Regions from separate parts of the Arthrobacter sp. fls2-241-R2A-172 genome, predicted to be linked through region 2. Evidence: riboswitches for the same ligand, from Rfam matches in the RefSeq annotation. Region 2 holds a riboswitch; each other region holds the start of a gene.
What was found. A riboswitch is a leader RNA that binds a small molecule or an ion and turns the genes downstream of it on or off. The one in region 2 is predicted to bind S-adenosylmethionine.
Positions count from the first base shown of each region.

Region 1 (7,762 bases), on a different contig from region 2:
AGCAGGGCAGCGGACGTTCGCCCTTGGGGTCGGGCCGGGTCAAGATGTGGTGGGTTCACGAGGTGGTCCGCGATTCGTCGTTGAAATCCGGGTCCTCGCCCGGGGCCGGCGGCGCGTTGCCTGCGTCTCCGGTCTGATCCATGGGGACCTGGTTGGACGGTTGTGGCAGCAGGTCGGGACCCACCACCACGGTGTCCCCGTTGTTGACTGCGTCCTCAATCAAATCTGCGAGCTCCTCCGCGCTGGCGTCCGGGTGGGCGATGGCCACGTTCCGGCCTACTTCATTGTTGTACAGATCCATGGCCTCGCGCGGGGCAGGGTTACCGGGGAGTTGCTCGTGTGCCGTGGCGTAGTCCTCAGCCCACTCTGCGCCGAATTCCTTCACCATCAGGGCGTTCCAGTACGCATGGCGGAAGGCGTCGTTCTGGTCGTCGTTTTGGTCTGCGCTGGGGAAGCGTTCATCAGCGACATTGAAGGCGTCATCGTGGATGCCCTTGAAAGCGTTCAGTTCGAAAGGTCCAAGACCATTCAGCATTTCGGCCTCCTTCTCGGTGACAACCCTCTGGTCCACCACGAACTTCAAAGGGTCCCAATCGCCCGGCCAGTTGGTTGTCTCCGCATCGCTGACCTGGTATTCCTCGAGGATTTCCTGCGGGCTGGGGCGGCCGGGGTCGGTGTTCGTGGCGGCCCACTGAATGGTTCCGCTTCCACCGGACCCGCCACCGACGGAGGCTTCCATGGAAGCACCCGATTGCTCCTCTGCGTTACCACGTGCAGACTTTGATGCCTCGTCAATTCCGCGTGACACCAGGTCCAGCAATGGGCGTAAGCTTCCATGCCACTCGGCAGCGAAGCGTTGGGCATCCTGACCTTGCCAATAGCCGCTTCTGGTGATCAGGGAGTCCAGCTCGCGTGCCCGCGCCGTCAGCATGGAGGCGCCGTGCGCCAAAGACTTTGAGAGTGCTTTGAGTTGGTCGACGTCGGCGCCGTAGAAAGCCATGTTTCCCCCTTGAACTTTGGTGCAATGTTTCGCCATCGGGCTGTTGAGCACAATGGGGACAACTTCCCCTGTGGAAAGGGAGGCGCCTTACCCGCATAGGCGACTACCGACGTCGAGCTTCATATCTCACGGTACGGGTACGGTGTGACATTAGCCGCTCGAACGGAGTTCTGCTGGCAACTTCTAGCTCATCTGTGATATTTCTGGGTTATGACGCAAGCAACGCCAGAACATATAGGCCTCCTGCTCCGCAACGCTCGGGGCGAAAAGGGCTGGACGCAGGGGCAGTTGGCTACCGAGCTGGGAACCAGCCAAAGCGCAATCGCCCGCATGGAACAGGGCAAGCAGAACCTGAGCCTCAGAATGATCGAACGCCTTGAAGCGATTTTTGGGCGATCCATCGTAAAGGTCGGCAAACCCCAGATGACCCACCTGCGGGTAGAAGGTGGCCGGACGCTCGCCGGCGAGGTTGACGTCAACAGCAGCAAGAACGCCGGCGTGGCGCTTCTTTGTGCAAGCCTCATCAACCGTGGCACCACCACGCTGCGCCGCCTGGCCCGCATCGAGGAAGTCAACAGGATCGTTGAGGTCCTGACCTCCATCGGTGTCGAGTGCACGTGGCTCAACGGCAGTGATCTCCGGATCCGCAGGCCCGAGGTCCTGGACCTCGAATCGATGGACGTCGACGCCGCCCGCCGTACCCGCAGCGTCATCATGCTTTTGGGTCCGTTGCTGGATGAGACCAGCGAGTACCTGCTGCCCTACGCCGGGGGTTGCGACCTCGGAACCCGCACTGTTGAGCCGCACATGCAGGCCCTGCGGCAGTTTGGACTCGCTGTGGAAGCCCGCTCCGGGTTCTACTCGGTGACCGCACCACCCGCCGACGGCGATGACCGGTCCTTCGTCCTGACCGAACGCGGCGACACCGTAACCGAGAACGCCATCATGGCAGCCGCCCACCGCGAAGGTACAACGGTCATCCGCAACGCCAGCCCCAACTACATGGTCCAGGACCTCTGCTTCTACCTGCAGGGGCTCGGCGTAGAGATCGAAGGCGTAGGCACCACTACCCTCAAGATCACGGGCCGTCCGGCGATCGATGTGGAGATCGAGTACTTCCCGTCCGAGGACCCCATCGAGGCCATGAGCCTCATCACCGCGGGCATCGTCACCAACTCGGAGGTCACCATCCGCCGGGTGCCCATCGAGTTCATGGAGATCGAGCTCGCCACCCTGGAGCAGATGGGCCAGAATCTGGAAGTCTCGGGCGAGTACATGGCCCGCAACGGCCGGACCCGCCTGGTGGATGTGACCACCAAGCCCTCCGAACTCCGGGCACCCCAGGACAAGATCCACCCCATGCCCTTCCCCGGCCTGAACATCGACAACCTGCCGTTCTTCGCCGTGATCGCAGGCAACGCCGAGGGCCAGACCATGATCCACGACTGGGTCTACGAGAACCGCGCGATCTACTTGACCGAGCTCAACAAGCTCGGTGCCCAGGTGCAGCTGCTGGATCCGCACCGGATCTACGTCAACGGACCCACCAAGTGGCGTGCCGCGGAAATCGGCTGCCCGCCGGCCCTGCGCCCGGCAGCCTGCCTGCTCCTGGCGATGCTGGCGGCCCGGGGAACGTCCGAGCTGCGCAACATCTACGTGATCGAGCGTGGATACGAGGACCTGGCAGAGCGACTGAACACCATCGGCGCGAAAATCGAGTACTTCCAGGACTAGCCTGCGGGAGCGTCGGCTTCGGCTCTTCCGGCCATGGTTCGTTGACCTGGACCCTCCGGTTCCTTCCAGGACATAAGGTAGGCCCCGGTGGCTCCTTCGATGAGGTAGAAAACGAGCGGCGGGATGTCCTTCTTGGCGATCAGGATTCCCCCGAAGACCGGAGCGCTGGCCGCTGCGGTATAGCCGATCCAACGCTGGGCGGGCGACGAAAGCAGGCTCCCGCCCAGCGCCCCGAGCGCCACAACATGCAGTGCTGAATACACAAGGAACGGCGCATTCGATCCGCGTCGGTCAGCGAAGCGCTCCAGGTCCGAGGCGCGGCGCGAAAGGCTGTAAACAAAGAACGGGGCACCGGCGAGCAGTGCGGTTGCGGCGGCAACGGCCCACTTCTTGGGCTTTCCACGTTCTTTGCCGGTGTCCGGAACGGCGCCTGCGAACGCTGCGAATCCCACCGGCACGGCGACGGTTCCGGCGGCAGCCAAGTGCTGTCCCACCACCCAGCCACGTCGACCCGCATGGAGCATCCGCAGTCGTTCTGCTGCGTCCGGCGTGATGTACACACGGCTGACAGGTGAGATTCCCACGAACCACACCACCGTGCCGGCAACGATGACTGCTCCGGCACGGCGGTAAGGATACGTCCCGCTCATGGCAGCAAGGTTAGACCTGTTTGAGGGCCTTCTCCAGATCCAGGATGAGGTCGTCCACGTCTTCCAGGCCCACGGACAAGCGAACCACGCCATCGCTCAGCCCAATTGCTGCGCGGCCCTCCGGACCCATGGCCCGGTGGGTCGTCGTGGCCGGGTGGGTGATGAGGGACTTGGAGTCGCCCAGGTTGTTGGAGATGTCGATGACTCCGAGGCCGTCCAGCAAAGCGAAGGCGGCCTCCTTCGCGGAACGTCCTGACGACGGGGACAACTCGAAAGTCAGCACTGTTCCGCCGGCCTTCATCTGCTTAGCTGCGAGCTCGTATTGCGGGTGGGACTTCAACAGCGGGTACTTGACCCAGCTGATGGCGGGCTGCTGCTCGAGCCATTCCGCGATCTTCAAAGCGGACGCAGAGCTGTGATTCACGCGCAGCCCCATGGTCTCCAAACCCTTGGTCAGCACCCAGGCGTTGAACGCGGACAGCGAAGGTCCGGTGTGCCGCATGAGCTGCTTGACCGGGCCGTCGATGAACTCCTTGGTGCCCAGGATGGCGCCGCCAAGAACGCGGCCCTGGCCGTCGATGTGCTTGGTGCCGGAATACACGATCACGTCGGCGCCCAGCTCACCACAGCGCTGCAGCAGTGGAGTGGCAAAGACATTGTCGACGACGACGGTCGCGCCGGCGGCATGCGCCAGCTCGCTGACCGCGGCGATGTCGACGATCTCCTGCATGGGGTTGGACGGAGATTCGAAAAACACGGCCGTGGTGGGCTTGGACAAGGCTTCACGCCACTGGTCCAGGTCGGGTCCGTCAACGAATACTGTCTCCACGCCCCAGCGCGGAAGGATTTCGTTGAGGATCACGAAGCAGGACCCGAACAGGGAGCGGGCGGCGACTACGCGGTCCCCGGCAGCCAGCAGGGCACCCAAGGCGGTGAATACCGCAGACATGCCGGACGCCGTCGCAAAGCAAGCCTCGGTGCCTTCCAGCAGGCGGAGCCGTTCCTGGAAGGTGGCCACGGAGGGGTTGCCGTAACGGGAGTAGACGAATCGTTCGTCCTCGCCGGTGAAGGCACGTTCGGCAGCGGCAGCCGATTCGTAGACGAAGCCGGAGTTCAGGAAGACGGCCTCGGACGTTTCCTGGAAGTTGGTGCGGTCAAGACCGCCACGGACGGCCTGGGTATCAGGATTCCAGCCAGCGGCGTCGGGATTGAAAGTCACTTAGTCGGTCCCCAGGTTCGTTGGTAGGCCACGGTTTTTCCAGCCATTTACAGTGCGCTCGCCATAGCGGTCAGGTTCGCCTTCAAAGCCCTCAAGGACGTTGTACGCGGTGAAGCCTGCCTGGGTTGCGGCGATGGCTGCTGCGATTGAACGCTGGCCGGAGCGGCACAGGAAGACGAGCTCCACGCCGTCGTCTTCGGGCGCTTGCTGCCGCAGGTCCTCAATGAAGCGGGAGTTGGGGATGCCGCCGGCGAGGTTCCACTGGATGAACAGGGGATCGTTGTCCGTGGCTTTGGTGTCCGGGATACCGATGTGGGCCCATTCGCCCTCGGCACGGACATCCACCAGGATGGCACCTGCCTCAAGTTTGGCCCACGCGTCCTGCGGGGTCAGGTCGCCTGCGTAGCTCATGCGTGGCCCTCGAACGCTTCGTCGTCGTCATTTTCAAGCTGGTCGACGGCGTCGGCCACGGCGGCGTCTGCGTGGGCGATCGCTGCGGGAAGCACGATTGCCTGGGCGACGATGACGTCCGTGCCGTTAAAGGTGGCTGCCGGGCTGCCATGGAGCACATAGCCCTCGGCGAGTGCGGAGCTGATCCGCTCGCAGAAATCGCGGGTGTCCGGGCCTGTGATCAGGCGGTAGGAAAGTTTTTCTTCAGTGGGTTCAGGCATTGCTGGTGCTCCTCAGTCACGCTTGCAGTTCGAATTTGTCCGATACGCCGAGTAGTCACCTGAGGCACCCCGCCGGAGAGAGGGTTGCCGACCAGCAAGTCAGGGCTTCGCGCTGGTACTCATTACTCAAGAAAAACGTAGCATTCAGGGCGCCTGGGCTGCATGTGGCGGGGGTTTGCCCGCCGTCATGTTGCGTAACCGGAGGGTGCTGTGGCAGGACCCATTTATGACGTCCCGGGAGCATAATTGACCCAGTACGTCCCCCTGTAACTTCGCAAGAAACCAGGTCGCGGTGAACGAACAGAGCAGTCCTACACTCAAGGCCATGCTGCATTTTGGATGGTTCGTGGGCCACGGATTCGGAGTTCAGGGTTGGGGGACGCCCGGCTACGGGCTGGGCTATGACTGGAAGAAGCCTGCCCTGTACCAGGAGGCCGTGCGGGCCTTCGAGCGATCCGGGCTCGACCTGTTCATCATCGAGGACTCACTTACCGTTCCTGATACCTACGGCGGTACGGCCGAGGTGTCCTTGGCGCACGCTTCCTTCGCGCCCAAGCACGACCCCCTCGCATTGGTTCCCTACCTGCTCTCCGCCACAGAGCACCTCGGGATCGTGCCCACGGTCAGCGCTTCCTTCTACCCGCCCTTCACTGCCGCCCGGCTGCTGGCCACCTTGCAGCACTTCTCAGAGGGGCAGCTTGGCTGGAACGTGGTGACTTCCGGCAGCGACCTCGCCGCGCAGAACTACGGGCTGGACCAGCAGATTGAACACGACCTGCGGTATGAGAAAGCGGAGGAATTCGTCGACGTCGTGAGGCGGCTTTGGCGGAGTTGGGAACCAGGCGCCGTGCTTGAGGACGTTTCCGCCGGGGTATTCGCAGACCACACCAAGGTTCACCCGATCAACCATGAAGGCGACTTCTTCAAGGTCCGGGGCCCGCTGAACACGGCGCCCCTGCCGGAGGAGCCCGTGTTGGTTCAGGCCGGGGCTTCACCCCGCGGCAAGGCCTTCGCTGGCGGGCATGCCGATGTAGCGATCGCCTTGGCACGAGGCGCAGACGGGATGAAGGCATACCGGGACTCCATCCGTGCCGAGGCTGCGAAGGCCGGCAGGAACCCCGATGACGTGAAGGTCCTGTTTGTCCTCAAGCCCACGGTGGTCGGTTCGGCTGCGGAAGCTGAGGAGCTGCGTGCCCAGCGGCGTGAGCTCACCCAACGGGACATCGACAGCCAGCTCAACTCCATCTCCTACCTTTCTGTCATCGACTTCAAGCAGTTCGACCTCGATGCCCCGTTGCCCGAGCTGACTACCAACAGCAACCAGGGCACCTTGGAGCACTTCGCCAAAGCAGCGCCGCCAGGTTCCACGCTTCGCCAGATCCTGCAGGCCCGTAGCGGCGGGGCAGGGGACTCGATCATCGGTACGGTGGGCGAAATCGCCGACTATCTCGAGGAGACCGGCTCCGCGGTGGGCGGCGACGGGTTCCTTTTCTCCGGCTTCGTGGATCCCGTGACGGTGCATGGAGTGCTGGACAAACTAACCCCTGAGCTGCGTCGGCGGGGGTTGTTGAGGAAGAGTTACGGCAACGGCGGATTCCGGCAGAACCTCCTGGACTTCTGATGACGTCTGATGATGCGGGGACCCTGGTGGTAGGGACGGCCCCGATACGCGCTGAACGCTTGGCCCTGGTTGCCAGCAACGACTCGTTTCACGTGAAACTCAACCATGATGCGTTGACTTTAATCGGCCGATCCCGGGAGATCCTGGAGCAGGTTGCGGCGTCCGGCCAGCGGGTCTACGGGCTCAATACCCTGCTGGGATCCGGTCGTGACACCGTTGTGGAGGACAAGTCGATCCTCAACTATCAGGTTCAGGTTGTCCGGTATCACAACAGTGGCGTGGGCCCATATCTGGACCGCGCCGCCGCCCGGGCCGTCATTCTTGCCCGCCTTGTGGGATTCAGCCGTGGTGGCTCAGGAGTGCGTCCCGACACGGCCCGTTTCTATGCCGAACTCCTGAACCGCGGCGTCCACCCCGCCATCCCTTCCGAAGGCTCAGTGGGCTCATCGGACCTCACCCAACTCGCCGCCGTCGCGGCTGTGGCCCTCGGCGAAGGTGAAGCGTTCGATTCCCACGGCACCTTGGTCCCGGGGGCCAAAGCGCTCGCCGATGCCGGGCTGCAGCCCCTCACTCTCGCAGCCGGTGAGGCCCTGTCACTGGTGAGCGCGAACTCCTACTCCGTGGGCGTCGGTGCCCTGGTCCTTAGGCGACTGCGGCACCTGGCCGAACTTGCCGACGTCGCGCTTTCCTTGTCCCTTGAAACCATCGCAAGGTACGACGGCGGCGGGAACCTCAGCCCGTTTTCGCCGGCGATCCAGGCAGCCAAGGCAGTGAACGGGCAGCGGGACTCGGCCGCTGCTGTTCGTCGACTTTTGAGCGGCGGCTGGCTGGAGGATGTCCGGGCTGAGGTTTCGGTTCAGGACGCCC
Region 1 covers NZ_JARVTB010000013.1:29,142-36,903, forward strand. The annotation lists gene QRM57_RS17420 (DUF6973 domain-containing protein) at 56-1,000, opposite strand; gene QRM57_RS17425 (UDP-N-acetylglucosamine 1-carboxyvinyltransferase) at 1,211-2,734, shown strand; gene QRM57_RS17430 (hypothetical protein) at 2,731-3,384, opposite strand; gene QRM57_RS17435 (O-succinylhomoserine sulfhydrylase) at 3,395-4,603, opposite strand; gene QRM57_RS17440 (rhodanese-like domain-containing protein) at 4,604-5,014, opposite strand; gene QRM57_RS17445 (DUF1737 domain-containing protein) at 5,011-5,274, opposite strand; SAM riboswitch class IV at 5,288-5,401, opposite strand; gene QRM57_RS17450 (NtaA/DmoA family FMN-dependent monooxygenase) at 5,567-6,895, shown strand; gene QRM57_RS17455 (aromatic amino acid ammonia-lyase) at 6,895-7,762, shown strand, end outside.
Region 1: it holds a riboswitch for S-adenosylmethionine, as region 2 does, so the genes downstream of both, QRM57_RS17445 (DUF1737 domain-containing protein) here and QRM57_RS13540 (aminotransferase class V-fold PLP-dependent enzyme) in region 2, are expected to answer to the same signal.

Region 2 (7,762 bases):
AGGCGCGTGTCCGGGAATGAAACTTCCGATTAATGCGCTATGCTAAGTAGTCCGGCGGAGCTTCCACAGTCCGCCGGTTTGGTAACAAAATACGGGGATGATCGGTTTCGACGATGTTAGTCGCGACAGGTGAAGCGGGCCGAGGATGCAGAATTATCTCGTAAACGCTGTCTGCAAACCAATAAGTGCCGAATCTAAGCGCACTGACTTCGCTCTCGCTGCCTAAGCAGTAAGACAGTCCGTCAGCCCGGGGTTGCTATCGCCCCGGTTCCTGGCGTCATTTAGATAGCCACTGCTGTTTGCCTTCGTCATTGAGGTAAACGGGACTCTTAGATGACTGGGCCCGGATCAGCCGCCTGTTTGCAGGACGGCTGGGGCCGAGAAAATCCGACGCAAACTGCGCCCGGAGAAGCCCTGACAACACGACATCGGACGGGGGTTCAATTCCCCCCATCTCCACCCCGGAAAGCCCTCGGATCCTCGCGATCCGGGGGCTTTCTTCGTGCCGAAAACTACCTGCCCGTAAGCCACGTTCACCCACGGCGTACCGTAAACCGGACTAGCCCCCCAACCCCGGTCGTTGTACTGGGTAAGCGCGAAGCCGGACGGGGCGTGCGGATCGCGGTCCGACGTTTGGCAGGAGGCAAGTGATGAGTACCGAGCCTGAGTTTGAACAACAACACCCGGACGAAGACGAGGCCCTGGACGCGTATTCGCAGCTCGTCATCAGGGTGGCGGAGTCCGTAACACCCCATGTTGCTGCCATTGAAATGACAAGCACAGGGCGCCGTGGCCAAGTGCGTGTGGGAAGCGGATCCGCCGTCGTGTTTACGGGCGACGGGTACTTGCTGACGAACGCCCACGTCGTGGCGGGCATTCAGTCCGGCCGGGCCGTCTTCGCGGACGGTAAGCACACCGATGTGGAGTTGGTGGGTGCGGATCCTCTGTCCGATCTTGCTGTGGTCCGTGGGTTGAGATCCACGCCGCCTCCGGCGCTGCTGGGTAACGCGGACTCTTTGCGTGTAGGGCAGTTGGTCATCGCCGTGGGGAACCCCCTCGGCCTGGCCGGGTCCGTGACTGCCGGCGTGGTCAGTGGCCTGGGTCGCTCCATCCCTGTCCGGGCAGGAGAACACCGGCGGGTGATTGAAGATGTCATCCAGACCGATGCTGCGCTGAATCCAGGAAATTCCGGTGGGGCTTTGGCTGATACGAGGGGCCGCATCGTCGGCATCAACACTGCTGTCGCCGGACTTGGGCTGGGGTTGGCTGTTCCCATCAACAGGACGACGCAGAGGATCATTGCCTCGTTGCTGCGGGATGGCCGGGTGCGTCGAGCCTACCTGGGCCTGGTCAGCACCCCGATACCCCTTGACGCCAGTGCCGTGGTGCGGACAGGTCAGAAGGAAGGCTTGCGCGTTGTCGAGGTGATCGCGGGCTCACCTGCTGAGCGGTCCGGACTCCAGCCAGGTGATCTGGTGCTGCGTGCCCAGGGGAGGGCGGTGTCCAGCGCGGAAAGCCTCCAGAAGCTGCTCTTTGAGGAGGCGATCGGCGAACCGTTCCCGCTGACCGTGCTACGGGAGGGCCGGACCTTCCAGCTTCTCGCGGTACCTTCGGAGATGAGCCAGCAGGCGGGTTAGCCGGCTAGGCCTGGTTCTCCGGAACGTCCACGACGCCGACGAAGCGGCTGCCAACGCCTTCGTATTCGCTGCGGACTTCGCCGAGGAACAGCTTGGGCAGCTCGGAGTTCCGGTGCGTGCCGCAATAGACGAACGAGAAGTCCGGCCACCACTTCTTGGGCCGGACAGCCTCAGAGTAGCCGCACACAGCGCATGTGAGGTGGACCCAGACTGGGCGCTTTCCGGTGCGGTTGGCACGGGACTGCACGAGCCAGGCCGGGGGATTGTCCTGCATGTCGCGAAGCTCGGCCTCGCTAAGGCGGGACGGAATGCCGTGGCGTTGGGCCATTTCCATCGAAATATCCAGGGCCAGGGCGGCGTCACGTCTGCTAATCACCATTCAACGATACGGGACTCCTTCGGCGTAGGCTGTGCTCATGACTGACGCAGCCGCTGTGGAACCGAGCACCCCGCTCCAAAAACGCGTGCTGGTGGTGGCAATCGTGGCTTCGTTCATTGCGATCCTTGACGGTTTTGTGGTGAATCTCGCACTTCCGGCCATTGGGCGGGAACTGGGCGGTGGCCTGGTCATCCAGCAGTGGGTGGTGGATGCGTACTTGCTGACGTTGGGTGCCCTCATCCTGGTGGCCGGCTCATTGTCCGACCATTTTGGCAGGGCCAGGATCCTGGAATGGGGCCTGGCCGGGTTCGCGGTGACCTCGGTGATGTGCGGGCTTGCCTGGACCGGCGAAGTCCTTGTAGTCTCACGTGCCCTGCAGGGAATTGCCGGTGCGCTCCTGGTCCCGAGTTCGTTGGCCATGATCGTTACCTCGTTCTCCGGCCCTGCCCAGTCCAAAGCCATTGGCCAGTGGTCCGGGTGGACCAGCGCGGCTGCCATTGTGGCGCCGCTTATCGGCGGTGTCTCTGTGGATTTGCTTTCCTGGCGGGTCATTTTCTTCATCAACGTTGTCCCTGCAGCCCTGATCTGGCCTATGCTGTCGGGCTTGCGAGCAAGTGACGCCGCACGGGACAAGAGCAAGAAGATCGACTATCTCGGTGCGTTCCTGGCGATGGTCGGCCTGGGTGGTCCCGTATATGCCTTCATCGAGCAGGGCAGGATGGGCTGGGAGAGCCCGCTGGTGTGGGCGCCGCTGGTGGTTGGAGCCGTAGCTTTGGTGCTTTTCCTGGTCCACGAGGCGCGGACTGCCCAACCGATGCTGCCGCTAAGGCTCTTCGGCATCCGCAATTTTGCGTGGGGCAATGTTGCAACCTTGGCTATTTACGGCGGGATTTCGCTGGGGTTCTTCGTCCTGGGCATCTACCTTCAGCAGGTGGGCGGTATGGGTGCGACATTGGCCGGCATCGCACTGCTTCCGGGTACGGTCATCCTGATGCTGTGTGCGTCGTATTTTGGCGGCCTTGCCGGCAAGTATGGCCCTCGTTGGTTCATGACGGCGGGTCCGTTGTTGTGCGGCGTGGGCTTCCTGATGTCATTGACGGTCCAGGAGCCCCTCAACTATTGGACGCAGGTGCTTCCCGGCCAGATTGTCTTCGGCGTGGGTTTGGCTACTCTGGTGGCTCCCCTGACAGCGGCGATACTGGGTGCAGTGCCCACGGAGGAGGCCGGTATAGGCTCGGCGGTCAATAACGCAGTGGCTCGCATTGCCGGCTTGATTACCATTGCCTTCGCCGGGGTGATCGTTGGACCGGTGTTCACGCGGCAGGGCCTGGATAATGCCTTGCTGGTCACCGCGGCCCTTTTCGTCATCGGGGGCCTGGCGTCCGCCGTCGGGATCCGGAACCCGCCGCGCGAAGCGGCTGCCTCTGCTGGAAGCGTTACTGACACGGCGTCCGACGACGGCGGTCCCGCCAGCCAGCGCAGCTAGCCGGACGTGCGGCTGCTTCAGTGCCCGGGGAGCACGCACCCAGGATGGACTCCTGCGCTTTGCACCCAGAGAGCCGATGCGACTTCGTCGGCCAGGTCAAACTCACGGCGATCCGGTCCGCTGCCGATCCTCACAACGAGTGCCCCACCGAACGGCTTGCGCCCCATGACTTCAACAGGCGCGTCCAGCGCGATGTCCTGGGCAGCCAGGTAACGGAGGAGATCGGGGTTTTCGTCGCTGATGCGGGTGATCTTCCCGGCATGGCCTTGGTCCAGTTCGATCATTTGGTACGCGTGCGGCAAGTCCACCATTCCGTCTGCCGACGGAATGGGATCGCCGTGCGGATCCCGGACGGGGTGTCCAAGCTTGGCTGACATGCGTTCGATGAAGGTGTCGGACACCGCATGCTCAAGCATCTCGGCTTCGTCGTGGACCTCGTCCCAGCTGTAGCCCAGTTCCTCCACAAGGTAGGTTTCGATGAGCCGGTGCCGACGCACCATGGACAAGGCCAGCCGCATGCCTTCAGAGGTCAGTCGAATGGCGCTGTAGGGCTGGTGGTCAACCAAGCCCTGGTCTTTGAGCTTGCGGACCATTTCCGAGACGGAGGAGTTGGCCACGCCCAGCCTTTGGGCGAGCTGGGAGGACGTGATCGGCTTGTCCTGCCACTCCGTATAGGAGTAGATGACCTTGACGTAGTCCTCGATCGAGGAGGAGGGCGTACTGGTCTTCACACACCAAGCCTACCGTGGCGGCGCACCCTGGACCTTGAGTGCACGCCACGTTTGCGTCACGTAGGGCACGGGCACTGTTTCGCCCGCAGCATGTCCAAGATGTTCGTGGAGGTACCACTTGAGGTTATCCATGACTTTCGCACGGGTGGTCTCGCCGGCACGGAGGTAGTAACTGCGCGACTTCGCCAACTCCATGATGTCCTCCGGAGTCAGGGGATCCTCCCATGTGGTCAGGTGGCGTTCCAGGCCATGGAACTCCGGACCGATAACTGGCCGGAATCCCGGCTTGTGGACATCTCCCGCGTGCATGATCCGGGACAGCCTGTGGACCCAGGGAATGGACGTGTCCAGCTGGTTCCACACTAGGCCCATCGTTCCGCCGGGCCTGAGGATCCTGGCGATCTCCGTGCTGGCGGGGAGGGGGTCGCACCAGTGCCATGCCTGCGCAACGCTGACGACGTCGAATGCTGAGTCCGTCAGCCCTGTTGCCTCGGCTGTTCCCACCAGTGCGTTGACCTGCGGATAGCTTTTGCGCAGTTGTTCCAGCATGTCCGGTGAAGGATCGACGGCGGCAACCTCCAGGTCCCGCTGGAGGAGAAGCGACGTGAACTTGCCGGTGCCCGCCCCGATGTCGGCCGCTGTCCGGGCCCCTTGGGGCAGGATCCATTCCAGGGAGTCCATGGGGTATCCGGGGCGCACGCGGTCATAATGTTCCCCGCCGTCCTGGAAGCTTTGGCCCAGTTCGTGCCTGCGGGTGGCGTGGAGCTTGGGACCGCGTGGTCCTGCTGGTCCGGGAATGACCGCCGGATGACTCGCGGCTCCGGGGGACGGCGTGGACACGCGGAGCTCCTTCACAGGGTTGCCAAAAGGTACCCTACGAATTTACCGCAGCCGTGGAACCCTTTGGTGCGCGGATTCCTAGTCCACAGTGCAGGGCGCTGCGCCTGCCGTGCCCGGAGTATTGGGTGCCCATTCAGGGTAGCTGCGGTGGTCGTTCGCGGGTACCCAGCGGCCTTCGTCCACTACGTAGTCCCAGCCAAGTCCGTTGCGCTTGAGTTCCTCGATGCCTGCCAGCAACCTGGTGGCGTCCTCCAACCGGGAGCCGACGCCGAAGCTTGCCCGCAGCGAACCTGACGGCAGTCCCAGGCGCTTGAGCAGCGGGTGGGCGCAGAACCGGCCATCCCGAAGGCCGACACCGTGTTCCGCCGCGAGGTAGGCGGCGACCAAACCGGCGTCGAAGCCTTCCACGGAGAAGTTGACCACACCAATGGTGTCTACGGAATCGCTGAAGATCTTGTGGACAGAGACGCCCTCAATCGCTTCCAGGCCTTCAACAAGGTAGGAACGTATGGCCGCTTCATGGTCATGCCATTCCTGCTCATCCAGGCCGGCCAACACCTGGGTGGCGCGGGCCAGGGTTGCCGCTCCCAGAACGTTGGGAGAACCGCCCTCATGGCGGGCCGGGCCGGTAGCCCAGCTGACCGAATCCAACCGGGCTTCACGGACGGCTCCGCCGCCAGCCAGGTGGGGGACACCGGCGTCGAGCCAGTCAGGGCGCCCCACCACCACTCCAGCGCCGAACGGAGCGTAGAGCTTGTGGCCGGAGAAGACCAGGTAGTCGATGTCCGCTTCTGCGATGTTGATGCGGCGGTGGGGTGCAAGTTGGGCGGCGTCCACCACGATCCGTGCGCCGAACCCGTGGGCAAGGGAAGCCAGTTCGGCGATGGGGAGGATTTCACCGGTGACGTTCGAAGCGCCCGTGACCGCCAGCAGGCTCACGCCGCCTTGGGCGAGTTCATCGCGGAGTTTATCCAACGTTGCGGCCAGGGTTGGTGCTGCAACGACGCTTCGGTGGGGCACACCCTGCCAAGGCAGCAGGTTGGCGTGGTGTTCGATGTCCAGGTACAGGACCTCGCCAGCGACCTGGCCATCAACCACGGGGAGGCATCCGGCCAGCAAGTTCAGGGAGTCAGTGGTGTTGCGGGTGAAAATCACGGAGTCATCAGCCCGGCCGCCCACGAATTCACGCACGATGTTCCGGGAATTTTCGTAGACAGAGGTGCTGATCTGCGAAGCAAAACCCGCACCGCGGTGAACGCTGGCGTAGTAAGGCAAAACCTCGTTGAGGTGCGCCGAGACGATGGTCAGGGCAGGTGCCGATGCGCCGTAGTCGAGGTTGGCATAACGGACATGGCCGCCTTGGATCAGGGGCGCCTGCAACTCCGCGCCCGTGACAGCGGCCAGCGGACGTGCAGCAGCAACCGGCACTGCGCTTGCCTCAGCAAACGACGGAATGGTGTTGGCGTTGAACGTAACGGTGCTCATGGGACCTCACTTAAGAGGGACCCCCGCATGGGGGATCCGCGCTTGCCGTATCCGTTCCGGACCGGCCGGGTCGTCACCCGGGGCACCCCACCGCGAATGGAGGGTTGCCGGCCAGCAAACCGGGGTTTAGCGCTGGCACTCGTGACCTGTAAAAAAGGTTAGGGCATACCCATCAGCCACTCCAAAGCCGGTGGACATTGTTAAGCGCATTGTTACGTGGAACGAAAAAGTCGTCATTGGGCGAAGATAAAACGGCGGACGGCCCCAAAAGGGGTCGTCCGCCGTCGAAAATTTCGTGATGGTTCGATGCGGGCCGTGCCGCAACCGGAGCTAGAGGAGGTCGTCCAGCCCAGGGTTGAGGCGCTTGAGGACCTCCGAATGCAATATCGAGTTGGTGGCCAACGCGTTACCGCCGAACGGTCCGTCTTCGCCCTCCAGCGACGTGAAGCGTCCGCCGGCTTCCGTGACGATGGGCACCAAGGCAGCCATGTCGTAGAGATTCAGCTCAGGTTCGCAGGCGATATCCACGGCGCCTTCGGCGACCAGGCAATAGGACCAGAAATCCCCGTAGGCGCGAGTACGCCAGATGTCCTCTGTGAGTCCCATGAATTCGTCGAGGTTGCCGCGTTCCTTCCAGCCGGAAAGGCTCGAGTACGACATCGACGCGTCCGCCAACCGGGAGACGTTGGAAACCTTCAGGCGTGTGGCGGAGGCGAGCGAACGGCCCATGTAAGCGCCCATGTCCTTGGCTGCCCACCACCGCTTGCCCAGAGCCGGGGCGCTCACTACGCCAACAACCGGTTCGCCTTCATCGACCAGCGCAATCAACGTTGCCCATACCGGAACACCGCGAACAAAATTCTTGGTGCCATCGATGGGATCGATGATCCAACGACGCGAGCCGTGTCCGCTGCTGCCGAATTCCTCGCCCAGGACGGCGTCGCGGGGGCGGGAACGGGACAGCTGGCCGCGAATCGCTTCCTCCGCGGCCTTGTCCGCATCTGTGACGGGTGTGAGGTCCGGCTTGGTTTCGATCTGCAGGTCCAGCGCTTTGAAGCGATCCATGGTCTGGGCATCTACTGAGTCTGCGAGGACGTGGGCGAGACGCAAGTCATCGTTGTAGGTGGAAACGGGATGGGTCATGCCACCAAACTATCCTGAATCACTGGCCGCAGTGGGGACGTGAAGCCGCCACGATCAGTTG
Region 2 covers NZ_JARVTB010000008.1:139,019-146,780, forward strand. The annotation lists RNA gene ssrA (transfer-messenger RNA) at 94-462, shown strand; gene QRM57_RS13515 (S1C family serine protease) at 651-1,637, shown strand; gene QRM57_RS13520 (hypothetical protein) at 1,642-2,016, opposite strand; gene QRM57_RS13525 (MFS transporter) at 2,054-3,502, shown strand; gene QRM57_RS13530 (metal-dependent transcriptional regulator) at 3,520-4,233, opposite strand; gene QRM57_RS13535 (class I SAM-dependent methyltransferase) at 4,243-5,031, opposite strand; gene QRM57_RS13540 (aminotransferase class V-fold PLP-dependent enzyme) at 5,152-6,558, opposite strand; SAM riboswitch class IV at 6,592-6,705, opposite strand; gene hisN (histidinol-phosphatase) at 6,889-7,701, opposite strand; gene rsgA (ribosome small subunit-dependent GTPase A) at 7,756-7,762, opposite strand, start outside.

Region 3 (7,762 bases), on a different contig from region 2:
GGACTGCCCGACGCCGATACCGCAGCCGCGCTTGGCACGCTCGCCCTGGTACCCGGGTTCAGGCCATCCGTGACAGCGTGGGCGCGCCAGGCAGCAGCCGTGGTCCAACAGCATCCGCAAGGCACTCCGACGCTTGGCATCCCCACGTGGTTCTACGGACACGAACCTCCCAACCTGTTCGCCACCCACATCGCCAAATACTTCGCCAACGCCGTCCGCGAAGCCATCCTGCTGGAACTGTGCAATGGCGGGATCGTCTTCCTGCCGGGGGCGGCCGGAACTGTGCAGGAGATCTTCCAGGATGCCTGCGAAAACTACTACGGTGCGCCCGAAACCATCACGCCCATGGTGCTGGTGGGACGAGACCACTGGGAGCGGACCTTCCCGGCCTGGCCAATGCTCCAAAGCCTGGCCGCTGGAAAGCCCATGGAAGGCCGGATCTTCCTGGTAGACAGCGTGGAGGAAGCGCTCGCGGTTGTGACCGGGCACTGAGGAAGTTGCTCAGAAGTCCTTGCTGCAGGGGCCAGAGCCAAGTTGGGCCAGCCCAGTGAGGTCGCCCGCAGCGTACTCCCGAACCCAGGATGCTTCGTCGAACATGAGTTGGCGCGGGTCGCTGACGTGGTCCAGTCCCACAAGATGCCCCAGTTCGTGCATGATGACGGCCACGCCTATTTCCTGGCCGTGGGGAGTGTCGATGATGCCGGCGAACTGGGGAGCGTCCAGGGAGAGCGTGCCGGTGACGTAAGCCTTGTAGCCGTTGCTCAGGCCAATGGAGGAGCTTCCGCCAAGGCCCACGGTCTGTCCGGCCAGGCGGGGGACCTGCTCCGGTGTGCTCCACGCGATCAGCACCGGCGCCCAACGGTCTCCGTACCTCGCGGGCTGGTACCCGGATCTGTTGGTGGAAGGAACCTCGGAGCTGGGGCCGTCGTAGATAAATTTCAGTCCAGTAGCGAGGCTCACCTGCCGGATGGCTTCCTCCACCATGGCCTGCCAGGAAGCCGGCGCCAGATCGGAGTTGACCACGTAGTGGATGGGCCGGCAGGGCGAATAGGCCAGCGGGGTCCCGTCCTCCTTGACGGCCAGGAACTTGTACGCGGAGCTGGTCTTCTTCAACGGCGCAGGTTTGCCAAGGGGTGCGTCGGCTTCCTCGAGTCCGGGTGGAGGATCCTGGCGCTGCCCAAAGGGCACCACCCCGGGCCGTGGTGGTTGGCCTTGGACAAGGGGCGAGCCGGTGACGAGTTGTTGGAGTTCGCCGCTGAAGTAGGCGCCCGCGCAGACGAGTCCGAGGATGCCGAAGAAGAACAGGATGGCGGCGATGCTGCTGTGCTTGATGGGCGGCCTGACAGGCGGATCTTCGGGCGGACGCGCAACCACTGGGAGGAAATTCGGCCGGGGAGGATCGTGGTCTGGCCACTTGGACGACCCAAAAGGTTCCATGGAACCCCCTGACGTAGCGGCCGCGACGGGTGGTGGGGGCGCCGCCGTCGGCCGTAACCGTCAGCATAAGTCCGGCGACGCCGCGAGTCCATGGCGCGACTGCTGGAAAGCGAAGCTTGTCAGATGTCCTTGCGGCACGGTGCCGATGCCAGCAGGTGCAAGCCGGTCAGGTCGCCGGCGGCAAGCCCGTCCGGTGCTCCGATTTCCGGGTACATGAGCTGGATGGGATCGTCCACATGGTCCAAGCCCATGACATGTCCCAGCTCGTGTTGCATGACCGCCAGGACGTAGTCCGCGCCTCCGCTGGACATCAGCTCTGTCACCTGTGGGGTGTCCAGCTCCAAGCTGCCGGTGATGTAGCTTTTGGGGCCGTTGTTGAGGGAGTACATGGTGCTGCCGCCGGTGCCGATCACTTTGCCCGCCAGCGCAGGTGCGACCTCCGGCGTCGTCCAGGAAATCAGGAGCGGAGCCCACCGGTCTCCGTATTTGGCAGGTTGGTAGGGTTCGCGGCGCTCAACCGGCAGCTCGTCGGTGGTGCCGTCGTTGACGAACTGGATGCCCGACGCTGCGGAGATGTTCGCAATCGCGGTGGCCAGCAGCGCGTCGGATCCTTCCGGTGCGGTGGCGTTGTTGACGACGTAATGCAGCGGTCGGCAGGGCGAGTACCCAACGGGAGTGCCGTCGTCGTTGGTTGCCAGGAACTTGTACGAATCGTTGGTGGTTCCGGGCGCCGGCGGTGAGGCCAGCGGGGCGTCTGCTTCCTCAAGTCCCGGCGGCGGCGCGTCGACCGGTCGGGCGGCCTTCCCTTGCCCCTGGCTTCCTGGCTGCGGCGTGCCTGGCACGCCCGCCCCGGGAAAGAGCGCTGTGATGCGGGGGTCGCCGTGCAGGTAACCGCTGACCACGACGGCAATGACGGCCGCGACGACGGCCAGGAGGACACCGCGGAGAACACGCAAAGCAGTTCCCGTGCGCCGGTGCCTGGGCACACGCACTTCTTCCCGCTCCGGGTCCACGGCTCTCCATTCCTCACGCCCTGGTCACGCGGGGCAGCGCGGAGGACGAACCAACAGTACGGGCTGCGGCCGGAGCCGTCCAACTCAGACGATCGCTGCGCCGAAGAGCAATCCCAGTCCGTAGGTGGCGGCTGCCGCTCCGAGGCCGATCGCAAGCTGCCGCAGGCCGCGGCTGAGCGGCGACGTACCGGAAAGGAGGCCGACGACGGCGCCGGTCGCCAACAGCGCGATGCCCACCAGGACGCCAGCCACCATGAGGGCTGCGACACCGGTCATGCCGAACAGGAACGGCAGGATGGGGATGATGGCGCCCGAGGCGAAGAAGCAGAAGCTGGACAACGCTGCGCCCCAGGCTGAGCCCACGGATTCGTGCTCGTCCTCGGCGGGCTTTTCGGGTTGCAGGGAGAGGCTGGGATCGCAATCGCAGCTGAACAATCCCATGCGTTCGGCGGCCCGGTGCTCGGCCGCTTCCTGGGTCATGCCGCGGGCCAGGTAGACCAGGACCAGTTCGTTGTGCTCAATGTCCAGGGACGGCGCAGCGGTGAGCGTGGCCTGCGTGGGGAGGGTGGCGTTGAGCAGTTCCCGTTGCGAGCGCACGGAGACGTATTCTCCCGCGCCCATGGAAAGGGCTCCTGCCAGCAAACCCGCCACGCCGCTCATCAACACCACCGGGCTGGGCACCCCGGTGGCGGCCATGCCCATGACCAGGGAAAGGTTGCTGACCAGGCCGTCGTTCGCGCCAAAGACTGCGGCGCGGAAGGTGCCGGACAACCTGTTCCGGCCACGGGTTGCGAGTCCGCGGACCACTTCTTCATGGATTTGCTCATCCGCCACCATGGCTGGCGTTGCGGCCGGCTCGGTGCCGTAGGGGGAGCGGCCTTCGGCCCGCTGCGCCAAAGCGAGCACAAACACCGATCCGAAGTTGCGGGCAAGGAAGCCCAGGAACTGGCTGCGACCGGACGCCGCCTTGGGCATTCCTGCGTGCTCCCCGAGGAGCTTGAGCCAGTGGGCTTCGTGCCTGCCTTCGGCCTCGGCCAAGGCCAGCAGGATCTGGCGTTCTTCGCCGTCCCGGCGTTGGGCGAGTTCCCGGTATACGGCGGCTTCGGCCCGCTCGTCCGCCAGGTACTGACGCCAGCGCCTGATGTCCGAGGACGTCGGCGCGGTTAGTGGTGCTTCGGCCTCTTGCGGGGCTTCGGTTTCGTTGATGGGGTCCGGAACGGGGCTCGACGGACCGTGGGATTCCTGGTGCTGTTGCACTTTTTCTCCTGTGCTGGGTGGGGTAGTTACGGCCCCATTGCATGCCCAACACTACCGGTTATTTTCGGGGATTTTTGGCTGGTATTCCTTACCCGGAATGTTCGGTGCGCCGTAATTTCGGCCCCTTGACCGGTCCGTGGGCCGGTGCTCAGATGGAATGACAGGGCGGGGTCTCCCGCGCAAGGTCATCGGGCCGTTCGCGGCCCATGGGACGGAGGTTGCATCATGAACACCACCGAATCACACGCCAATTACCCGGAGCGGGCAACTGTGGAGTCCGACCCGGCCTACGACTACGCAGAGGACCAGGAAGTGGACGAGCCCTGGGTGGAGGAAGTGGACGCACCGGAGGATGACGAACGGGTGGTCCCGATCGATGAAACGGACGACTTCCGGGAGGAAGACGAAGAGGATTAGGCAGCTGGCTCCGGAAAATAAAAGTGCCTCGGCAGCCCCATGGACTTTCCGACGGCGGCAACGGTCACCGTCAGCGTCGCTGACGCAGCGCACCATTGGGTGGGGCGCACGGCCTGCGCAAGCGCCCGGGCGATCAACCGCGGATCGGGGTGCCGCAGCGTCACGCTCTTCGCTCCGGTCGCTATGGTGACGGTCCCCAGGAAGAGGTCGACGGCGGGGATCACCGTAACCTTGCTGGCTGCGGGTTCGGCGGGGGTGCCGGGTGTTTGGGCGCCAGGTGTTTGGGCGCCGGGTGTTTGGGCGCCGGGTGCCGGCGACGTGGGGGCTTGGCTGCTGTCGGCGTGGTACGGCAAGGTACTTCTCCTAGGGGGAGTGCTCTTGCCCGCTCGGTTGTCTTGGGTCCGGGGCGGGCCGCTTCCTCATCCGAACCACCCGTGAACATGGGGTTGGTGTGTGGCCAGTCGGAGCTTGGCACCACATCTCTTGAAGCTGGCACCACACTACCGCACGCGCGCGCTCGTTGTGGGGCCTGGTGAGCGTATGTGGGTGGGGTTTTGGCGCGCAGAGCAGGCCCCACAACGAGTACTTTCCGGGGGTACAGCAAAACGGCGACGCTCCCCGATAAGGGGAGCGCCGCCGTCGGGCGTTGCTTTGTTTCGCTTGTCCTGCGTGTTTGGGTTAGTTAGCCCTGCTGGAGCTGACCGGGTGTGCTTCGATCGGCAGTTCGTCGGAGATCGCGCCAGCCACTCGCTTGTCCCAGGCGGCCCGGACTGCGGGATCGGTGCGCGGGGTGAGGAGCGAGATGACCACGTAAGCGACGAACGAGGCCGCGAGGCCGTAGTAGATGGGTTCGTTCGCGTAGACGCCGTCTTCGCTGGGAATGACTCCGGTTGCGAACATGATCAGCAAGGCCAGTGTCAGCACGGACCCAACCGCCATGGACCATGCAGCCGCGATGCCTGTGCCGCGCTTCCACACCAGGCCGCCGAGGATCGCGACCAGGAGGCCGCCCACCAGGATGTCGTAGGCGATGGTGAGGGCTACCACCACGTCTTGCGCGGCCATGGAGATCAGGACCGCAACGATGCCCAGGCCAAGGACCCAGTAACGGTTGGCCTTGACGTCGTGCTCGGGGTTTTCGGTGTCGTCAGTGTTGATGGTCTTGCCGAACCAACTGGCCACGAACGGGACGACGTCGGCGCGGGCAACCGTAGCGGCAGCGATCAGTGCACCGGAGGCGGTGGACATCATGGCGGCGACAGCCGCGGCCATCACCAGGCCACCGATGCCGACGGGGAGGATGTGGGTTGCCACCTCGGCGTAAACAACGTCCTTGCCGAGGTTCGCGACGTCGATATCCGGCAGTGCCACGCGGGCTGCGAGACCAATGAAGGCGCCGGCGATGCCGTAAAGGATGCAGTAGACACCGGCCGTGGCGCCGCCCCAGCGGGCAACGGTGGGGGTCTTGGCGGTGAAGACGCGCTGCCAGATGTCCTGGCCGATCAGGAGGCCCAGCGTGTAAACAACGAAGTACGTGATGATCGTCTGGGTACCGATGCCGTCGATCTGGAAGAAGCTGTCCTTGAGGCGCCCACGGATGCCGTCCATGCCGCCGGCAGCGTTCATGACGAACGGCAGCATCAGGAAGAAGATGCCCACGGTCTTGATAATGAACTGCACCTGGTCAGCCAGGGTGATGGACCACATGCCGCCAATGGTTGAGTAGACCAGCACGATTGCCCCGCCAACGGCGATTGCCAGCCAGCGTTCCCAATCGAAGAGCACCACGAAGATGGTGGCGTAGGCGCCAGTGGACGTGGCGCACAGCATCAGGGTGTACGCGAGCATCACGATTCCGGATGTCTGCGTGGCCTTGCTGCCGTAGCGGAGGCTGAGCATCTGGGAGACGGTGTAGATCTTCAGGCGCTGGATGGTGCCGGCGAAGAGCAGGCTCAGCAGCAGCACACCGGCGCCGATGGCCACCACGAGCCACATTCCGGAAATGCCGAACTTGTAGCCCAGGCCGACGCCGCCGACGGTGGATGCGCCACCGAGGACCACCGCGGCCATGGTGCCTGTGTAAAGGAAGGGGCCAAGGCGGCGGCCTGCCACCAGGAAGTCGCTGTTGTTCTTGGTGCGGGACTTGCCCCACCAGCCGAACGCCAGCATGGCGAGCAGGTACACCACCACGATTGCGATGTTTATAGCCGAAGATTCCATGAACGGTCCTTGGAGCTGATGCACGGAGGTTTGGGGATTTCGACGATACTCCTGCGAAGGGTCGAAGTCTCCGTGCTGACGATTGGAGATTGGGGAGGGTGTCGTATGCCTCACAGACAACACTTGTTGCCTCAGAGGATATGTTGTGATGGGAGTAACAGTCAAGATGCTTAAGACATGCTTCCGTAGTTTCTGGCTTCCCTTCTGCGCGATCCGGCTACTATTGCTCCAATGACAGGGCCACATGACAGGCCTGAAAGGTTCGTGAATGAAGGCTCTCCCCGTTGAACCAAGCAACGTTCCAGTTGCCATCGGTTCCAGAATCCGCGCAGCCCGGCAGGCGCAACGACTCACCATCGAGCAGGTGGCAGACGCTACTGGTCTGACCAAAGGGTTCCTCAGCCGCGTGGAACGGGACCTGACATCGCCGTCGGTCGCGTCACTTGTCACCCTGTGCCAGGTTCTGTCCGTCTCCGTGGGGGACTTGTTCGCCGCACCGGAAACCCACCTGACCAAGCGCGACGACGGTCCCCGCATCTCCCTGGGTGGCCAAGGGATCGTGGAACGCCTGCTGACTGCGCGCTCCGAGCGTCGCCTGCAGATCCTGCAGGCCACCATCGAACCCCGCGGCCGCGGTGAGAACGAGCTGTACGCAGTGGATTGCGACGTGGATGTCCTGCATGTAGTCAAGGGCCGGATCAAGCTCATCCTGACCAACGAGGAATACGACCTCGCAGAAGGCGATACCCTCTCCTTCCCGGGCCGGGAGCCTCACACCTGGATCAACCCCACGGACGAAACCGTCGAAGTGCTCTGGGTCCTTGTGCCCGCTGCGAGCCGGTAGTTCTTTCCCCTTCGCGCGGAGCCTCTGTGCTCCTTCCCGGTTGCCTCGCTTCCGGGGGCTCTCGGTGATCCTTTGCCCTGTAATTCCGGGGTTTGCTTGGACTTACTTGCTGACCAACCGGGGAGGAGCGTTGCGCCGCCGTTCCAGCACTGCCCGGATTTCCGCTATGACCCGGCCCGGTTCGTACCAGATGGCCTCCGGCGGGTAGCGGAGGACGGAGAATCCCTTAAGCGTGGACGCGTTGTTGCGGAACAGATCCCGACGCAGAGCTGACCGGTCCGCATGGAAAGCGAAGCCATCCACCTCGACAATGAGCACTCCTTCGATCAGGAAATCCACGCGGCCGATGCCCGGGAGTTGCACTTGAGCATCGTAGGCAATGCCATGGCTTTTTAGGAGGTGTTGGGTATCGACTTCCACGATGGACTCGGCCCGTAGGTCGAGTTCTTGAAGTATCAGCAGTGATGGGCGGGATTTGTGGGCGCTGAGTTCGCCCCGCAGCAAGGCCAAAGGGACTCCGCGGAGCCGGACAGCTGAAACTGCCATCGCTGCTGCCGCATTGGGTTGGAGGCAC
Region 3 covers NZ_JARVTB010000003.1:188,123-195,884, forward strand. The annotation lists gene QRM57_RS06415 (LOG family protein) at 1-492, shown strand, start outside; gene QRM57_RS06420 (matrixin family metalloprotease) at 502-1,437, opposite strand; gene QRM57_RS06425 (matrixin family metalloprotease) at 1,557-2,450, opposite strand; gene QRM57_RS06430 (VIT1/CCC1 transporter family protein) at 2,535-3,707, opposite strand; gene QRM57_RS06435 (hypothetical protein) at 3,933-4,124, shown strand; gene QRM57_RS06440 (hypothetical protein) at 4,121-4,477, opposite strand; SAM riboswitch class IV at 4,494-4,613, opposite strand; gene QRM57_RS06445 (sodium:solute symporter family protein) at 4,803-6,344, opposite strand; gene QRM57_RS06450 (helix-turn-helix domain-containing protein) at 6,613-7,188, shown strand; gene QRM57_RS06455 (DUF559 domain-containing protein) at 7,291-7,762, opposite strand, start outside.
Region 3: it holds a riboswitch for S-adenosylmethionine, as region 2 does, so the genes downstream of both, QRM57_RS06440 (hypothetical protein) here and QRM57_RS13540 (aminotransferase class V-fold PLP-dependent enzyme) in region 2, are expected to answer to the same signal.

Region 4 (7,762 bases), on a different contig from region 2:
CAGTACCCCGAGGCTGCGGACCAGCAGCGCTGCCAGGCCAATGAAAAGGCAGCCCATGGGACCACCGAGGTAGTACCACCACTCCGACGGAAGCGGATTTCCAGGACCGGCGACTGCCAGTTTGATGAGCCAGGCGATCCAAAGAATCGCGGAGCCCGCGATGAAGTTGACCAACGTGGCGGCGACGGGCGTCCCGTAGTGGACGGTTGCGGTTCCGTTCATGGCCTGCTGGAAGCTCATCAGGAAACCGGCGGCCAGCGGAAGCAGCACGGGCAACAGCAGCGAGGCAACATCCGCGTCAGCCCCGAACCGCGGCGAAACAGCCCACGCGACGGCGGCAACGGTCAGGACACTGCCCAGGACACGGACGCCGGTAATGGCGCGTTTCCCGCCGGGCCCGATGCCCATGCGGTCCACGAGCAGTCCGCTGAGGGTCTGCCCCGTCACTGCGGCGACAGTAAACAGTGCCACGCCGAGCAGTGCCACCGTGAAGGATTGGGCAAAAACGAACAGCGCACCGATAGCGCCTGCCATCACGTAAAAACGGGGAAAGCTGCGGTTCCGGACCGCTGGGACGATGCGCTGAAGACCGGCCCTGCCTTTGGGGGTCGCCAACGAAATCGCGCTGATGAGAATCAGGCCTGTGGTGAAGCTCACCACAGCAGCTGCTATGCCGTCGTTCAGTGTGGCGCCAAGGGCACCATTGATCCTTCCTTGAAGCGGAATGACCAGGCCCGTTGCTACTGCAATCGGGAGCCCAAGGGCAAGCGGAAAGGCGGAACGGGAAGAAGGCTGCGGCACTGTCACCACACTACTTCAGGCATCATTGCTGTATGAGCAACCCGGAAATCGAAGAGATCCCCATCCGCGACGACATGATCCGCCTTGGCCAGCTGCTGAAGCTCGCCAGCCTGGTGGAGGACGGCGTCGAGGCCGCGGAGCTCATCAAGAACGGCCTGGTCAAGGTCAACGGTGAGATCGACGAACGCCGCGGCCGCCAACTCCATCCCGGCGACACCGTGACGGTCAACGGTCAGACAGTGAAGATCACCGCCGCCTAGCCCCGGGGGTTTCTGTACAGAAACTCAAGCCGTGAGCACTTTGTGGGTGAGGAACTCCCCCACATGCCCGATCTCCTGCTGGTTGATGCCGTGCCACATCCCGGTGTAGAGGACCTTGGTGAGGTCCACGTGCTTGCGCACCCAGCCCATGGTGTATTCGATCTTGTCCGGGGTGATGACGGGATCCTGCTGGTCACGACCCCAGAACATCGGCAGGGTACCGTCCAGTTCGTCGTCACGGAATGCCGGGTCAGCGCCGGCGTCGATCACGAAACCGGAAAGCCCGACGACGGCCGCGAAGTCCGCGGGCCGGTACCGGAGCATCGTGGTGGCCATGGCCATGCCCATTGAGAACCCCAGGAGCGTCACTGAGGAATGGTTGGCCTTGACGGAGTCGAGCCACTCCAATGCGTAATCGGCAGCAAGCTTGACGGCGTCGATGGAGTAATCGATGGACGCCGTGAGCGGGAACCAGGTATAGCCGGGCCCCGTCGGCATGGGAGCGCGGAGGGCAGCCACCACGAAACCGTCCGGCAGCATCCCGGCAAGGCTGAAGAGGTCTTCCTCGTTGGAGCCGTAGCCATGCAGCAGGACCAGCAAAGGCTTTCCGGCACGTTCGGCTTCGTCGTGGGACCACAGGACAACGGGTGCGGGGAATGCGGGAGCTTCTGTCATGGGTCTATTCTTGCAGTTGCCCACAGGTAACAACTTACGGTCGCGTAGGGTCGCAGACACGAGGCAGGATATGAGCGTGAGTGACAATAATCCTTTGCTGAAGCCGGGAGTCCCGGTACAAAAACACCCCTGGAGCCGGTATGTGGCCCTGGGTGATTCCTTCACCGAGGGCATCGGCGATCCCGAGCCCCGCAACCCCGGAGGCTACCGCGGCTGGGCCGACCGTGTGGCCGAAGAGCTGGGCCGTGGGCACGACGACTTCGCCTACGCCAACCTCGCCATCAGGGGCCGTCTGCTGCAGCAGATCGTCGACGAACAAGTGGGCCCTTGCCTTGAGCTCCAGCCCGATCTCGTCTCGATCTCCGCTGGCGGCAACGACCTCATCCGGCCGGGCGGCGACCCCGACCTGCTGGCCGAAAAGCTTGACGCCGCCGTGGCTCAGCTCGGTTCAGGCGGTGCCACGGTGGTCCTCTTCAACGGCCCCGACACTGCCTCGTCTGTCTTGGGGCGCATCCGCGGAAAGGTGGCCATCTACAACGAGAACCTCCGGACAGTGGCCGCACGGCACGACGCCATCATCGCGGACATGTGGTCCCTTCGTCAGCTGTCGGATTCCCAGATGTGGGATGTGGACCGGCTGCACTTCTCCCCCTTGGGCCACCACACCATCGCCATGATGGTCCTGGACGCCCTCAACGTCGAGCACACCCTTGAGCCATTGATGCCCAAAGCCCTCCCGCCGCGGACCTGGCGCGAAGCCCGCTCTTCGGACCTCGTCTGGGCGCGTGAGTACTTTGTCCCGTGGGTCCTGCGCAGGCTTCGGCACCAGTCTTCCGGCGACGGCATAACGCCAAAGCGCCCGACGCCGGGTCCCGTCTTCGGCGCCGACGGCACCTTGCTGCCGCGCAACTAACGTGCGGCTCGCGTCCGGGGAGGACCCCAATGTCGGATGACGGTTCTCCCCTGACGGGAAAGGTCCGGCAGTTGCGAATGAGGCGCCAGCAGCTGCGTGCTCCCCACGCCGGTTCGCTGGCCGAAGCCCTCCGCAACCTGCTGGCAGTCCAGTCACAGGAATTTGCTTACGCGCGGTGGACACTCGCCCAAAGGTGCCAACCCCACGCCGGGGTTAACGCAGCCGATGTCGAGCAGGCGGTGGCGGACGGCACCGTCCTGCGCACCCACATCCTCCGTCCCACCTGGCATTTTGTTCACCGGGACGATCTCGGCTGGCTGATGGGGTTGTCCGCCGACAGGCTCCATCAGGGAAACAAAGGCATGTACCGGCAAACCGGCCTGGACCAGGAAGCCGCAGCCCGAAGCGGACACGTCCTGGCGCGTGCCGTGGAGGGCGGGGCGCACAAGACCCGGGAAGAGCTCGCCGCGATCCTCGGCGCGGCCGGTTTGCCCAGCAAGGGTTTGGCGTTCATTTACCAACTCATGCACGCGGAAATCAGCCGGATACTGGTCAGCGGCACCCCCGTCCGGTCCGCGGGTGGTGCGCTGAAACAGACATACGCCCTGTTCGACGAACGGGTCACGGGCACCGCGGATGGGCCGCTGACGGGCACGGACCGTGAACAGGCCCTCGGCCGGCTGGCCCTGCGGTACTTCGCCAGCCGTGGACCTGCCACAGTCAAGGACTGCGCGGCCTGGTCGGGCCTCACCATGAAGGACGTGAACCTGGGGCTGACCGTTGCCCGTGAGCTCTCCCCCGGAACGCTCGGGGCGGCCTCTTTCGATGGGTTGGAATTTCACCTCGCCTCCGAAGACGTCGGAGGGTTTTCCGGGCCGCCCCAAGAGACGGCACTCCCCCGCGTTGACCTCATCCAGTGCTATGACGAGTACGTGATGGGGTACTCCCAGTCCCGGCACTTTCTCGGCGGAAAGGCACCGTACTTCCCCGAGGACAACAGCCCGCTGCACGTTGTCCTGGTGGACGGGCGCCTGGCAGGGTGGTGGCGGCACGCGTTCACCAACGGCGTCTGCGAACTCGACATCAGGATGGACCGGCCCACCACGCCTGATGAAGACATCGCACTGGACGCCGAAGTGGAGCGATACGGACGCTTCCTTGGCCTCCCGACCAAAAGGGCATGAGACGTCAAGGCTAAGCTGGGAGCCACTGCTTTAGGACTGGGAAAAGAAGGCCTGGTGGAGTTGCGCGGACAGTTGACCGATTTCGGTCAGGAAGCCGTCGTGGCCAATCGGGGCTTCGATGACGTGGACCGGTACGTTCCCGGGAAGCGCGGCCGCCAATTCCCGCGATTGTGCGGGGAAGTAAAGCCTGTCACTGTCCACCGCCGCAACGAAGAACTGCGCAGTGGTCCCGGACAGTGCGTCTTGGAGTGAGCCACGCCCCCTGGTCACGTCGTGGGACATCAGGGCTTCGGTGATGGCAACGTAGCTGTTCGCGTCAAAGCGGCGGACAAGCTTGTTCCCTTGGTGGTCCAGGTAGCTCTCCACCTGGTATCGGCCCCGCTCCGCGAGGACGGCGGCAACAAGCGGCGTTTCCTGGGGCTGCGGCTGACGTCCAAACCGGTAATCCAGTTCCAGGGCCGAGCGGTAGGTGATGTGCGCAATCCGGCGTGCCAACGCCAGGCCCTCTTCGGGGGCTGGGCCGCCGTAGTAGTCGCCGTTGTTGAAGTTCGGGTCCTGCCGGATGGCAAGGGTCTGGGCCTGCGCGAACGCAATCTGCTCGGCCGTGCTGTAGGCGCCGACCGAGATCACAGCGCACCGTTCAACCCGTTCGGGAAATGTCACGGCCCATTCCAGGGCCCTGGCACCTCCCATGGATCCGCCCAGTACGGAATGCCAGGCCTTGATTCCCAAGGTGTCTGCGAGTCGCGCTTCAGCCTCCGTGCTGTCGCGCAGCGTGATCAGGGGGAACCGGGATCCCCAGGGCTGGCCGTCCGGCGCTTCGGAGGACGGGCCCGTGCTTCCATAACAGCCGCCCACGATGTTGATGGAGACCACGAAGTACTTGGTGGTATCGATGGTGGCGCCAGGTCCGACGAGTTGTTCCCACCATCCTTCCTCGTCGGTTGCTCCGCGAGCCACATGCGTGCTGCCCGTGAGCGCATGCTCGATGAGCACGGCATTGGAGGCATCCGCATTGAGCCGGCCCCACGTTTCATAGGCCAGGACAACGTCCGGAAGGAAACCACCGGCCTCGAGTTCGAGCGAACCGATGCTGGCGTACTTAACCGTGCCGTCCGCTTCTTCGGCTGTGGGTATGGCTGTTGCAGTGATGGTCATTCCTTTGACACCTATCCTCGCGCTTGCCCGTCGCCTTGCGCGCGAACGGGCCAGGTCTTCACCCGGGGCACCCCACCGCGGAGGAGGGTTGCCGGCCAGCAAGCCGGGGCTACATGCTGGCACTCGTGACCTATAGAAAGAGTGTAGGAAAAACCGGGCCACTCTGGCGAAGAATGTGACAACACTGTGACGGTTTCGGGTCACATCGTTCGCAAATGGGCGCTGTGGAGCGCCGCCCTTCGAATATTCGACGGCGCGGGGCGGCGCTGCACAGAAGGTGTTCGTTACTGGATCAGGCGGGCCACTAAGCTCCCTTGGCCGCCCTGAAGCCTGCTTCGAGGTCGGCGATGATGTCGTCCACGTGCTCGATGCCAACAGACAGGCGCACCAGGCCTGGTTTCACGCCGGCGATCTCCTGCTGCTCTGCGGTCAACTGGCTGTGCGTGGTGGAGGCCGGGTGGATGACCAGCGAACGCACATCGCCGATGTTTGCCACGTGTGAGTGAAGCTCCAGCCCGTCCACGAAGCGCTTGCCGGCTTCGACGCCGCCCTTGATGTTGAAGGCGACGATGGCGCCGGTGCCGTTGGGGCCATACTTCTTGCCGCGCTGGTACCACGGGCTGGACGGCAGACCCGCGTAGGCGACCGATTCGACGTCGTCGTGCGCTTCAAGCCATTCCGCCACTTTGGTGGCGTTGGCGACGTGGCGTTCCACGCGAAGGCTCAAGGTTTCCAGCCCCTGGGCGATCAGGAAGGCATTGAAAGGCGCGACGGCGGAGCCCAGGTCCCGGAGCAACTGGACGCGGGCCTTGAGGATGTAGGAGAGGTTTGCGCCGAGCGCCCCGTCCTTGCCGAGGTCGCGGGCATAGACCAGGCCGTTGTAGCTGGGATCGGGGGTGTTGAAGCCCGGGAACCGCTCGGGGTCCTTGCCGAAGTCGAAGTTCCCCGAATCCACGATCACGCCGGCAATTGCCGAGCCGTGTCCGCCGAGGTACTTGGTGGCGGAGTGCACCACGATGTCGGCGCCCCATTCGATGGGACGGATCAGGTAGGGAGTGGACAGGGTGTTGTCGACAATGAGCGGCACCCCGGCCTGGTGCGCGACCCCTGCGATACCTTCGATGTCCAGGACGTCCTGGCGCGGATTGGACACCACTTCGCCGAAGAAGAGTTTGGTGTTCGGCTGCACGGCGTCACGCCACTGGTCCAGGTTGTCCGGGTCTGCGACGAAGGTAACCGAAATACCGAACTTCTTCAGGGTATGCGCGAGCAGGTTGTAGGTCCCGCCGTAGAGGCTGGGGCTGGCCACAACGTGGTCACCTGCCTCGGCGATGTTCAGGATGGCGAAGGTCTCCGCCGCTTGTCCGGAGCTGAGCAGGAGCGCGCCGAGGCCCCCTTCAAGGCTGGCGATCCGCTGTTCAACGGCATCCTGGGTTGGGTTTCCGATGCGGGTGTAGATCGGCGCGAGCTCAGCCAGTGCGAAGCGGTTGGCTGCGCTTTCGGCGCTGGGGAACACGAAGGACGTGGTCTGGTAGATCGGCAGCGAACGAGCACCGGTGGCGGCGTCGGGCTCTTGACCTGCATGGATCTGGCGGGTTTCGAAAGACCATCCTTGGGACATGGAGTTCTCCTGTTCGTGGCACATGGTTTCAACGGAATTGATGGAGTGGTGTGAACTGGGGCCAGTCTAGGAACACCCTGCGGGCCTTGGACAGCTTTGTGACGCCGGTGGAATGATTCGGTCCCCCGGCGTACGTTTGTGACACTGTTGCACCCTTGTGCAATAACATCCCATGTTGGTAAGGCTTGGCTTAGCTGAGACGCCGATCACAAAGTGCCAAGATGATGCCATGCGCATGGATCACGTCTCTTACGCCTGTGAACGAGATGGCCTTTTGGCCACTACCGAACGAATTTCCGCGGCATTGGGAGTGGACGCAGTCCGGGGCGGAGTGCACCCGCGCTTCGGAACCCGGAACATGATCATTCCCCTCGCGGATAACAAGTACCTGGAAGTCGTGGAGGTCCTGGACCACCCGGCTTCCGACAAGGCCCCCTTTGGCCAGGCAGTGCGTGCCCGCTCGGCTGCCGGTGGTGGCTGGATGGGCTGGTGCGTCGCCGTTGACGACCTCGCCCCCTTCGAGGAGCGCCTCGGCCGCGCCGCCGTACCCGGTAACCGCAAGTTCCCTGACGGCCGCGAGCTGGTGTGGCAGCAGATCGGCATCCTTGGCCTGATTGCCGATCCCCAGGTCCCCTACCTCCTCAAGTGGGAGGGCGACCCCACCCTGCATCCTTCAAAGGTCTACGAAAGTGACGTGAAGATGTCCAGCCTCACCATTGCGGGCTCGGCGGAACGTGTGACCGAGTGGTTGGGCGAACCCGTTGAAAAGCCGCTGGAGGACGTAGCCGTCCAGTGGATCGCACCGCGGGGCACTCCGGGCATCATGGCTGTGACCTTCGAAACAGCCTCCGGGGCCGTTACCATCTGACCGTTCCACAAAAAGCTTCGGCCGCCATCAGCGGGTGCCAATGACGTCACCCACCGATGGCGGCCGGATATTTTTAACGGCCGCCTACCCCAGCCCCACTGCCTTCCCGAAGAGGCTGAACCCAACGAACGCCACGATGTCCAGCAACGCATGGGCGATGACCAAGGGCATCACCCGCTTGGTCTTCGTGTAGATCCAGGCGAAGACCAAGCCCATCACGACGTTGCCAATGAAGGGCCCAAAGCCCTGGTAAAGGTGGTAACTCCCCCGCAGGACTGCGCT
Region 4 covers NZ_JARVTB010000003.1:594,098-601,859, reverse strand. The annotation lists gene QRM57_RS08190 (DMT family transporter) at 1-810, opposite strand, end outside; gene QRM57_RS08185 (RNA-binding S4 domain-containing protein) at 834-1,061, shown strand; gene QRM57_RS08180 (alpha/beta hydrolase) at 1,086-1,736, opposite strand; gene QRM57_RS08175 (SGNH/GDSL hydrolase family protein) at 1,807-2,649, shown strand; gene QRM57_RS08170 (winged helix DNA-binding domain-containing protein) at 2,727-3,833, shown strand; gene metX (homoserine O-acetyltransferase MetX) at 3,864-4,991, opposite strand; SAM riboswitch class IV at 5,006-5,122, opposite strand; gene QRM57_RS08160 (bifunctional o-acetylhomoserine/o-acetylserine sulfhydrylase) at 5,296-6,636, opposite strand; gene QRM57_RS08155 (VOC family protein) at 6,842-7,480, shown strand; gene QRM57_RS08150 (CPBP family intramembrane glutamic endopeptidase) at 7,565-7,762, opposite strand, start outside.
Region 4: it holds a riboswitch for S-adenosylmethionine, as region 2 does, so the genes downstream of both, metX (homoserine O-acetyltransferase MetX) here and QRM57_RS13540 (aminotransferase class V-fold PLP-dependent enzyme) in region 2, are expected to answer to the same signal.